Regions from separate parts of the Arthrobacter antioxidans genome, predicted to be linked through region 1. Evidence: riboswitches for the same ligand, from Rfam matches in the RefSeq annotation. Region 1 holds a riboswitch; each other region holds the start of a gene.
What was found. Region 1 has a riboswitch for S-adenosylmethionine ahead of MWM45_RS01610 (O-acetylhomoserine aminocarboxypropyltransferase/cysteine synthase family protein). Riboswitches for the same ligand answer to the same signal wherever they lie in the genome.
Positions count from the first base shown of each region.

Region 2: another riboswitch for S-adenosylmethionine. It lies ahead of MWM45_RS15445 (ABC transporter substrate-binding protein); the one in region 1 lies ahead of MWM45_RS01610 (O-acetylhomoserine aminocarboxypropyltransferase/cysteine synthase family protein).
Region 3: another riboswitch for S-adenosylmethionine. It lies ahead of MWM45_RS05480 (bifunctional o-acetylhomoserine/o-acetylserine sulfhydrylase); the one in region 1 lies ahead of MWM45_RS01610 (O-acetylhomoserine aminocarboxypropyltransferase/cysteine synthase family protein).

Region 1 covers NZ_CP095501.1:315,658-318,920, reverse strand. Annotated here, with positions in the region: gene MWM45_RS01620 (C40 family peptidase) at 1-760, opposite strand, end outside; cyclic di-AMP (ydaO/yuaA leader) riboswitch at 766-946, opposite strand; gene MWM45_RS01615 (hypothetical protein) at 1,067-1,297, opposite strand; SAM riboswitch class I at 1,382-1,486, shown strand; gene MWM45_RS01610 (O-acetylhomoserine aminocarboxypropyltransferase/cysteine synthase family protein) at 1,578-2,957, shown strand; gene MWM45_RS01605 (CoA-binding protein) at 2,954-3,263, shown strand, end outside.
Region 2 covers NZ_CP095501.1:3,349,297-3,352,559, reverse strand. Annotated here, with positions in the region: gene MWM45_RS15450 (amino acid ABC transporter permease) at 1-671, opposite strand, end outside; gene MWM45_RS15445 (ABC transporter substrate-binding protein) at 682-1,596, opposite strand; SAM riboswitch class IV at 1,767-1,884, opposite strand; gene MWM45_RS15440 (aminodeoxychorismate lyase) at 1,993-2,871, opposite strand; gene yjfF (galactofuranose ABC transporter, permease protein YjfF) at 2,905-3,263, opposite strand, start outside.
Region 3 covers NZ_CP095501.1:1,197,655-1,200,917, forward strand. Annotated here, with positions in the region: gene MWM45_RS05470 (CPBP family intramembrane glutamic endopeptidase) at 1-697, shown strand, start outside; gene MWM45_RS05475 (VOC family protein) at 705-1,346, opposite strand; SAM riboswitch class IV at 1,513-1,629, shown strand; gene MWM45_RS05480 (bifunctional o-acetylhomoserine/o-acetylserine sulfhydrylase) at 1,710-3,026, shown strand; gene metX (homoserine O-acetyltransferase MetX) at 3,033-3,263, shown strand, end outside.

The DNA of each region.
Region 1 (3,263 bases):
TGACGAGGTCACCCGGAGCCGGGGTGCCCACGGTGGAGCCGAACCGGAAGAACTGCGAGGGCCCGAGATCGCCTACGGCGATGCCCGCGGCGCGCAGCGCCTTCTCGACCAGGATGGTGCAGTCCTGGACGGCACCGGCGGCGAGCTGTGACTGGGCGGAAGCCAGGAGGGTACCGCCGGCGCTGCCGGAGGTCGCGATCGGCGTGATGTCGGCGGAGGCCAGGTGCACGCCCGGGGCCGGAGCCGTGGACACGGCCGGAGCGGGGGCGACAGCAGCGGCCTGCTGGACCGGCGCCGCGGGAGCAGCCGCCACGAACGCCGCGGGCGCGGCGACGGGCACCGACACCGTCCGGGCCGGAGCCGCAGCGGCACCGCCGGTGGGGATGGTGATGGTGTCGCCGGGGAAGATGATCGATGCGACGGACAGGCCGTTCGCCGTGAGGACCGCGGTCAGGTCCACGCCATAGCGTGCCGAGACGGCGCCCAGGGTGTCACCCGCGACGACGGTGTGCGTCGTCGCTGCGGCACCGGCGGCCGGTGCTGCGACGGCCGCGGGGGCCGTCGTCGTGCCCTGCTCGGTGTACTCACCGGCGTGGGCGGTGCCCACGGCGCCGAGCGCGAGGCCCGAGGTGACGGCGGCGATCGCGACGGGGCGGCCTACGGCGGTGGCGTGAGCCTTGGCGGCGCGGGACAGGCCCTGCAGCGCGAGACTGCCGTCGACGTCGGCACGGTGGCGCGCTGAAGAAATGTTTCGTGACATGGTTCTATACCTCTCCCATGCCTGCGGGGTGAGCTGTCGGGTTCGGATGGGAGTCACCCGGCCGCGCACATCACCCGTGGGTGATGTGGTGCGGCTTAACCCCGAGGGCGCCTGCAGGGTCTCCTGCGCGCCCGGTGGAACTAGTGGTTCCCCCGTCCCTGCCTTTCGTGGTTGCGAACGAGTCCGGGACGACGGCAGGGCTCGGCAATCCGTCCAGGAGCGCCCCACGGTCGCGGAAGCACGTGCTGACCATACCTAACAGCAGTCACTTCTGTCACATTTGAATAACAGGAGGTGAAGTGCGCCTCAGCCGCGCAGCGCCCGCCAGCGACGGAGGGCGAAGACCGTCCCGGCTGCACTGAGCGAGAGCAGCACCGCCTGCTGGACGTAGAACCAGTCCGTGGCCGCCGTTCCGAGGCCGCCCAGGGCCACGAGGATGCTGCTGGCCAGCGTGAGCGTCAGCGCGGCGCCGACGTACCAGAGCGTCTGCCACAGCTTGCGGTCCTGCGCCCGGCTTGCCGATCTCCATTCCTCCATCCCTCCAGCCTAGGTCGCCGCAACCCCTGCCTCACACGGGGACACATGGTTTGGTTCTGCACCCGCCCGGTGTCAGACTCGATCCGACCATCCCGAGCGGCCGAGAGATCTGGCTCACTGACGCCGCAGCAACCCTGGCCTCCGCGTCCCCGCGCCGGCATGAGGGTGCTACTGCCAGAACGATGGAGGGAACCATGAGCATCGTCCCAGCCGCCTGCGGCACCCACCCCGACCTCCGACCCACCGTCGCAGTGTCCGAATCCAGCAAGGCAGGTGCCTGATGGCAGAACGTTCCTTCGGTTTCCGCACGCGCGCACTGCACGCGGGCGGCACGCCCGACGCCACCCACGGGGCCCGGGCGGTCCCGATCTACCAGACGACGTCCTTCGTGTTCAAGGACACCAACGACGCCGCCAACCTCTTCGCGCTGCAGAAGTACGGCAACATCTACTCGCGGATCGGCAACCCCACGGTCGCCGCGTTCGAGGAGCGCATCGCCTCCCTCGAGGGCGGGATCGGGGCGGTGGCGACGGCGTCGGGCATGAGCGCGGAGTTCATCACCTTCGCGGCGCTCTGCCAGGCCGGGGACCACATCGTCGCGGCCTCCCAGCTGTACGGCGGCACCGTCACCCAGCTCGACGTCACGCTGCGCCGGTTCGGGATCGAGACCACCTTCGTCCCCGGGACGGACCCCGCGGACTACGCGGCCGCCATCCGGGACAACACCAAGGCGGTCTACGCCGAGGTGATCGCGAACCCTTCCGGCGAGATCGCCGACCTCGCGGGCCTTGCGAAGGTCGCCCACGACGCCGGCGTCCCGTTCATCGTCGACTCCACGCTGAGCACGCCCTACCTGGTGCGCCCCATCGAGCACGGCGCGGACATCGTCATCCACTCGGCCACCAAGTTCATCGGCGGGCACGGCACCACGCTCGGTGGCGTGATCGTGGAGAGCGGCCGGTTCGACTGGGGCAACGGCAAGTTCCCCATGATGACCGAACCCGTGCCGTCCTACGGCAACATCCAGTGGTGGGCGAACTTCGGGGAGTACGGGTTCCTGACCAAGCTGCGCACCGAGCAGCTCCGCGACATCGGGCCCTCCCTCTCGCCGATGTCCGCCTTCCAGCTCCTGCAGGGGGTCGAGACCCTCGCGCAGCGCCTGGACGAACACCTCGAGAACGCCCTGGCCGTCGCCGAGTGGCTGCAGGCAGATCCGCGGGTGGAATACGTCAACTACGCCGGGCTCCCCACCCATGCGCATCATGAGCGGGCGAAGACCTACCTGCCGCAGGGCCCCGGCTCCGTGTTCAGCTTCGGCATCAGGGGCGGCCGCAGGGCGGGCCAGAAGTTCATCGAGTCGCTGCAGCTCGCCTCGCACCTCGCGAACGTGGGCGACTCCCGCACCCTCGTGATCCATCCGGGCTCGACGACGCACCAGCAGCTCTCGGCCGAGCAGCTCGCCGCGGCGGGCGTCCCCGAGGACCTCGTGCGCATCTCCGTGGGGCTGGAGGACCTCGAGGACATCCTCTGGGACCTGGACCAGGCCCTGGACATCGCGGTGAACGCCTCCGACGCCGGGTTCGAGGACCTGCCGCAGGAAGCGGCCGGGGAGAACGACGACGACGCGTCGGCGACACGGGCAGTGGGAGTGGGAGCATGAGCGGCAGCACCGGCAACACGACACCCGAACGGACCTGGGAGGGGCCGTCGGCGCCCGCACGGCTGAACCTACTGAGGAGCGCGCGGTCGGTGGCGATCGTCGGCGCGTCGGACAAGCCCTCGCGCGCGTCCTACTTCGTCGCGACCTACCTGCAGTCCTCCTCCCCCTACCGCCTGTACTTCGTGAACCCGGTGGCGAAGGAGATCCTCGGCCAGCCGGCCTACGCGTCGCTGAAGGACCTGCCCGAGGTGCCCGACGTCGTCGACGTGTTCCGCAAGCACGACGACCTGCCCTCGGTGCTGCAGG
Region 2 (3,263 bases), 750 kb from region 1:
ACCAGGTGCGTGAGCGGGATGGTCAGGCACAGGTAGAGCACGCCGGCCGCGATGAGCGGTGACAGGTTGCCGGTGTTGCTCGCGGCGTCGTTGCCCACCCGGAAGAGCTCGCGCTCACTGGCGACGAGGCCGATGAAGTAGATGAGCGAGGACTCCTTGATGAGCGAGATGAACTGGTTCACCAGGGCCGGCAGCACGCGCCGCACGCCCTGGGGGATCACGACGAGCTGCATCGACGAGCCGTAGCTGAAGCCGAGGGCCCGCGACGCCTCCAGCTGTCCCTTCTCCACGCTCTGGATCCCGGAGCGGAAGATCTCACCGATGTACGCCGAGGCGATCAGCGAGAGGGCGAGGATGCCCAGCGGGTACGGGCTCGTGCTGCCCGTGATCTCCCGGAGGATCGGTCCGAGCCCGAGTCCGATGAGCAGGATGATCACGACGGCGGGCAGCCCGCGGAAGATGTCCGTGTAGATGCGGGCGATCCACCGCAGCACGCGGTTGCGTGAGATCCCCATGACGGCGAGGATCATGCCGACGATCGTCCCGATGATCCCCGACGCCAGGGCGAGCATGAGCGTGTTCGGCAGTCCGACGGTCAGCAGGTCCGGCAGGACCGCCGCCATCGCCTCCCAGTCGAAGAAGGTCTTCCCGAGCTGTTCGAGGGCATCCATGCAGGGACCGCTACTTTACTTCCACGGCTTTGCTGCCGGGCTTCCAGTCGGAGGGCATCTCGCGGTCCGGGTACCACTCCTCGGTGAGCTCGGTCCACGTGCCGTCGGCGACGACGGCGTCCAGGCCCGCGTTGAGGGCGTCGATGAGCGGCTGGTTGTCGCTGTTCACGGCGTACGCGGTGAAGTTCTCGGTGTTGATGATGGTCTCGGCGATCGTGGTGTCGTCGCCGTCCTTCACCTGGCCGGTGGCCTGCTGCGACGGGGCCACCCAGGCGTCCACCTGCCCGTTCTTCACGTTCGCGTACACGGTGTTGTAGTCGGGGAAGCGCACCGGCTCGAGGCCGAGGGTGTTGGAGACGTAGTCGTCCTGGACGGTGCCCTGGACCACGCCGATGCGGGTGCTCTCCGAGAGGGAGTCGAAGCCCGTGACGGAGGAGCCGTTCTTCGTGACCACGGCCATGTAGCCGAAGTCGTAGCCGTTGGTGAAGCCCACGTTCTCGCGGCGCTCCGCGGTGGTGGAGATCGAGGAGGATCCGACGTCGAACTGCTTGTTCTGCACCTGGGCGAGGAGCGCGGAGAAGTCGGTGGACGCGAACTCGACCTCGAGGCCCAGCTTGTCGCCGATGGCCCGCAGCAGCTCGTTGTCGTAGCCGGTGAAGACGCCGTCCTCGAGGAAGATGTTCGGCGGGGCGTCGGAGAGCGTGCCGACGCGCAGCGTGCCGTCGGTGACGAGGCCGAGCTCCGAGACGTCGATCTCGTCGATCGGCGTCGTGGTGTCGGTCGTGTACTGGTCGAGCGACTGCTGGTCGCTGCCGGCCAGGGCGTCGGTGGTCTCGGTGGGCTCGCTGCTGCCGCTGCCGCAGGAGACGGTCAGGGCGAGGAAGGGGACGGCGAATGCCGCCAGGACCTTGCGGGAGATGTTCATGGTGTCCTTCGAAGTGCCGGCCCGGATGGGGGCGCGGGGAACGGGGGATGGTGCGGGGGACGCCGGATCACGGCGACGGGGGACAGGCTGCTGGGTGACACGCTCACTGTTCTGGGCTGTGCGAGGGTGCGGGTGCCGTCACCGGGGAATGGTCCGGGACAGGCCGCACGACGCCGTACTTGCCAACCGGGGGACTTGTCCCGGCGGCCGAATCTTCACCTGGAGCACCCCACTACGGGAGAGGGTTGCTGTCCAGCCGGCCAGGGCCGAGGGCTGGAACTCTTGATTGCAGGCAAAACGCTAGGGCAGCACGGAGCATCGGGTCAAAACGGGACGTGCCGGAAACCGACACTTGACGTAGCAGAAGGGCCTCAGGGCGCCCTTTTGTGGCGGAGATTACACGAAGCGGTCCACGAGATCGGTGAGTTCGGCCGTCAGGGCGGTCGAGGTGCGCAGCTCCTGGCCGTCCAGCGAGAGCACCGGCGCGAGGAGCCGGATGCTCGAGATCAGCCACACGGCGTCGGCCTCGAGGAGGTCGCGCGGTTCCAGCGGCCCGTAGCCGAGCTCCCACCCCTGCTCCTTCGCCGCGGCGAACAGCGCGCTCTGCGAGGTTCCCGGGAGGATCCCGCTCTCGAGTTGCGGCGTGAGGAGGGTCTTCCGGCCGTCGCGCTCGTGGGCGAGGAGCACCGTCGACGTCGGGCCTTCCAGGACCTTGCCGTCGGAGGAGGTGAAGATGACGTCGTCGGCCCCGTGCGCCTTCGCGTACCGGACGGCGGCCATGTTCACGGCGTAGGAGAGGGTCTTCGCGCCCATGAGCAGCCAGGGCGCGCGCTGGGCGACGGTGCTGTCGTACCCGCGCTCGAGGAAGAGGACCCTCAGGCCCGTCTCGCGCTGCCGGAGGGTGGCCTCCGGCACGCGGGCCACCTGCACCCAGGCCGTGGCCTGCCCGGCGCCCTCCACCCCGCGGGTGGCGATCAGCTTCACGACGGCGTGACCCTGGTCCGGTTCCGCCGCCGCGAACTCGCGCAGGCCCGTGCGGATCGCGCGGCTCCAGGCCTCGGCGTCCGGCACGGTGAGGTCCAGGGCGGCGGCCGACGACGCGAGGCGGGCCAGGTGCGCCTGCTCCTTGCGGGGGGCTCCGTCGACGGCGAGCAGGGATTCGAAGAGGCCGTCCCCGCGGGTGGCGCCGAGGTCGGTGGCCATCAGCTGCGGCCGGGACGCGTCGACCACCCTGCCGTCGTCATGGGCCGGGTCCAGGAACACGAGAACAGTCATGGGCCACAGCGTAGCCGCCGGGACCCCGCGGCCTCAGGTGAGTCTGACCTTCCGGGTGAAGAGTTTCTGCAGCAGGATGAAGACGAGGAGCAGGGCGCCGATCACGATGCGCGTCCACCAGGAGCTCAGCGTGCCCTCGTAGGAGATGAAGGTCTGGACGATCCCGAGCACGAGCACCCCCGTCAGGGAGCCGAGCACATAGCCGTACCCTCCGGTCAGCAGGGTCCCGCCCACCACGACCGCCGCGATGGCGTCGAGTTCCAGCCCGGTGGCCGCCAGGCTGTACCCGGAGAGGCTGTAGAACGAGAAGAGGATCCCGGCGATCGAGGAGCACAGTCCGCTGATCCCGTACACCAGGACCTTGGTGCGCGGGACGGCGAGACCCATGAGCA
Region 3 (3,263 bases), 880 kb from region 1:
CTCGCTCGGGCAGTCCGGCGTGTACGCCGTCGTCAGCCTGGCGGACAAGCTCACGCGCGGGCCCCTCGCCGGCCAGACCACCACCCTGAACCCGGTGCTCAACGAGCGCGAGTACTTCGACCTCGCCTACCAGCTCCTGGACATCCTCTTCGCGCTGATGCCCGTGGCGCTCGTCCTGTTCCTGCTCAGCGGCCCCGGCGTCTCGGCCGTCCGGCGCCTGGGCCTCACCTTCGAGCAGCCGCTGCGCACCGTCGGTTTCGGCGTGGGCCTCGCCGCGATCATCGCCGTCGGCACGCTCGGGGTGTACGCGGGAGGCCGCGCGCTCGGCATCACGACGGCGCTCGTGCCGGCCGCGCTCGACGACTACTGGTGGACCATCCCGGTGCTCGTGCTGTCCGCACTCCGGCACGCGGTGCTCGAGGAGGTCATCGTGGTCGGCTACCTGTTCATCCGCCTGCGAGACCTCGGCTGGTCCACCCCCGCGATCATCATCACGAGTGCCCTCATCCGGGGCAGCTACCACCTCTACCAGGGGTTCGGGCCGTTCATCGGGAACGTGCTGATGGGCCTGCTGTTCGCCTGGTTCTACACCCGGACGCGGCGGGTCATGCCGCTCGTGATCGCCCACGCGCTCATCGACATCACGGGGTTCGTCGGCTACGCGCTGCTCGGGCCCGCCCTGGGGATCGGCGCGTGATCGGAGGCTAGATCTCGACGCGACCGCTGTCGGTCTCGAACGTCACCGACATGACGCCGGGCGTCCCGTTGGGGGCGATCCACTGGACCTGCACGTCGTCGAGCGTCTTCTCGACGTCCGTCCCGAGCCAGTCGGTCACACGCTCCGACGAGCCGGCGATGGTGAGGCACTCCAGCTTCACCGAGGCGGGCCGCGCCTTCGAGGGATGGAGGTCCTCCGTGCCGTCGTCCCAGCGGAGCAGATAGGGGACCTGGGGGTCCGCGATGAGCCCCTTGATGCCGATCTGCTGCCACGTGAGCTCCTGGCCGTCCGGGAACTTCCGGTTGCCGGGTACGGCGCTGCGTCCGAGGCGCTCCTCGAACGGTGCCAGATCGTCGACGGCGACGCACCAGCCCATCCAGCCGCCGCCGGCTTCGGAGCGGGCGCGGACGGCCTGGCCGAACGGGGCCTTGTCCGACGCCGGGTGGTTCAGTACCTCGACGACCTCCAGGTACTGGCCGTTGACCAGGGGGAAAATCATGTTGCGCGTGCCGAAGCGGGGGTGCACACCACCCTTCACCGGCTCCACGCCGAGCTTGGCCGAGATTCGATCGGCCGTCGCGGCAAGTCCATCGGGTTCGCAGGCATAAGATACATGGTCCAGGCGCATGCGGCTATCTTGGCACTAAGTGATCTGGGTCTCGACTAAGGGTTGCCTTACTCCCTGGGGCGTGTCGGGGGAGAGGGCTGGGACCGGATCGGGAGTGCTCCCGCGGGCCGCTTCACGGAGGGTCACACGGTTGCCGGATCCGCCCGGATCGGCTTACATGAATGCAGGTCATGAGTGCCAGCACACAGCCCCGGCTTGCTGGCCGGCAACCCTCCAACCGCGGTGGGGTGCCCCGGGTGAAGACCAGGTCCGGCGTCCCATCGGCGCCGTTCAAGCGCGGGCTCCTGCGGGGTCCGGTCTCCCGGAGCGGCGTCCGCCGGCCGGAGCATCGGACAGGCGGAGCCCCTGATCAGAGGGAACACCATGTCCAACGATTGGTCCTTTGAAACACGCCAGATCCATGCCGGCCAGGTGCCGGATGCCGTCACGGGGGCGCGTGCGCTCCCCATCTACCAGACCACCTCGTTCGTCTTCCCGAGCGCGGAGAGCGCCGCGAACCGGTTCGCCCTGACCGAACTCGAGCCCATCTACACGCGGATCGGCAACCCGACCCAGGAGGTCGTGGAGACCCGCATCGCGAGCCTAGAAGGCGGCGTCGGCGCCCTGCTGCTGGCCTCCGGCCAGGCCGCGGAGACCTTCGCGGTCCTGAACATCGCGGAGGCGGGGGACCACATCGTGGCCAGCCCCAGCCTCTACGGCGGCACCTACAACCTGTTCAAGCACACCCTGAAGAAGTTCGGGATCGAGACCACGTTCGTCGAGGACCCCGACGACCTCGGGCAGTGGCGCGCGGCGGTCCGCCCGAACACCAAGCTCTTCTTCGGCGAGGTGGTCTCCAACCCGCGGCAGGACGTCCTCGACATCGAGGGCATCAGCGCCGTCGCGCACGAGCACGGCATCCCCCTGATCGTCGACAACACGCTGTCCACGCCGTACCTGATCCGGCCCATCGAATGGGGTGCGGACATCGTGGTGCACTCGGCCACCAAGTACCTCGGCGGCCACGGCAACGCCATCGCCGGGGTCATCGTGGACTCGGGAAACTTCGACTTCGCGCAGGACCCCGAACGGTTCCCCGGGTTCAACACGCCGGACGAGAGCTACCAGGGGCTCGTCTACGCCCGGGATCTCGGGGTGGGCAGCGCGCTCGGCGCGAACCTCGCCTACATCCTCAAGGCCCGCGTCCAGCTGCTCCGCGACCTCGGGTCGGCCGTCTCCCCGTTCAACGCCTTCCTCATCGCGCAGGGACTCGAGACCCTCAGCCTGCGCGTCGAACGCCACGTGCAGAACGCACAGGCCGTCGCCGAGTGGCTGGAGGGGCACGACGGCGTCGAGCGTGTCACCTACGCGGGCCTGGCCTCGAGTCCCTGGTACGAGCGCGGGAGGAAGTACGGGCCCAACGGCACGGGGGCGATCGTGAGCTTCGACATCGCCGGAGGGCTGGAGGCGGGGAAGCGCTTCGTCGACGGCCTCGAACTGCACTCGCACGTCGCGAACGTGGGCGACGTGCGCTCGCTGGTCATCCACCCCGCGTCGACGACGCACAGCCAGCTCGGGGCGGAGGCCCAGCTCACCGCGGGCGTGCGACCCGGCCTGGTGCGGCTGTCCGTCGGCCTCGAGAACCTCACCGACATCCTCGCCGATCTGGATGCGGGCTTCCGCGCCGCCAAGGGAGCCTGACCGTTCGTGACCACCTACCCTCCTGCTCCGCTGCCCGACTGGACCCACGACGCACCGCCCCACGGGGACGGGCTGCTCCGTTTCGCGTCGATCGGTCCGCTGGTCCTCGAGACCGGGGGTGAGCTGCCCGACGTCCAGCTCGCGTTCGAGACCTGGGGCAGGCTGAACCGGGACGGCTCCAACGCCGTCCTCGTGCAGCACGCCCTGACCGGCAGTTCGCACGTGGCGCGCGGCGCC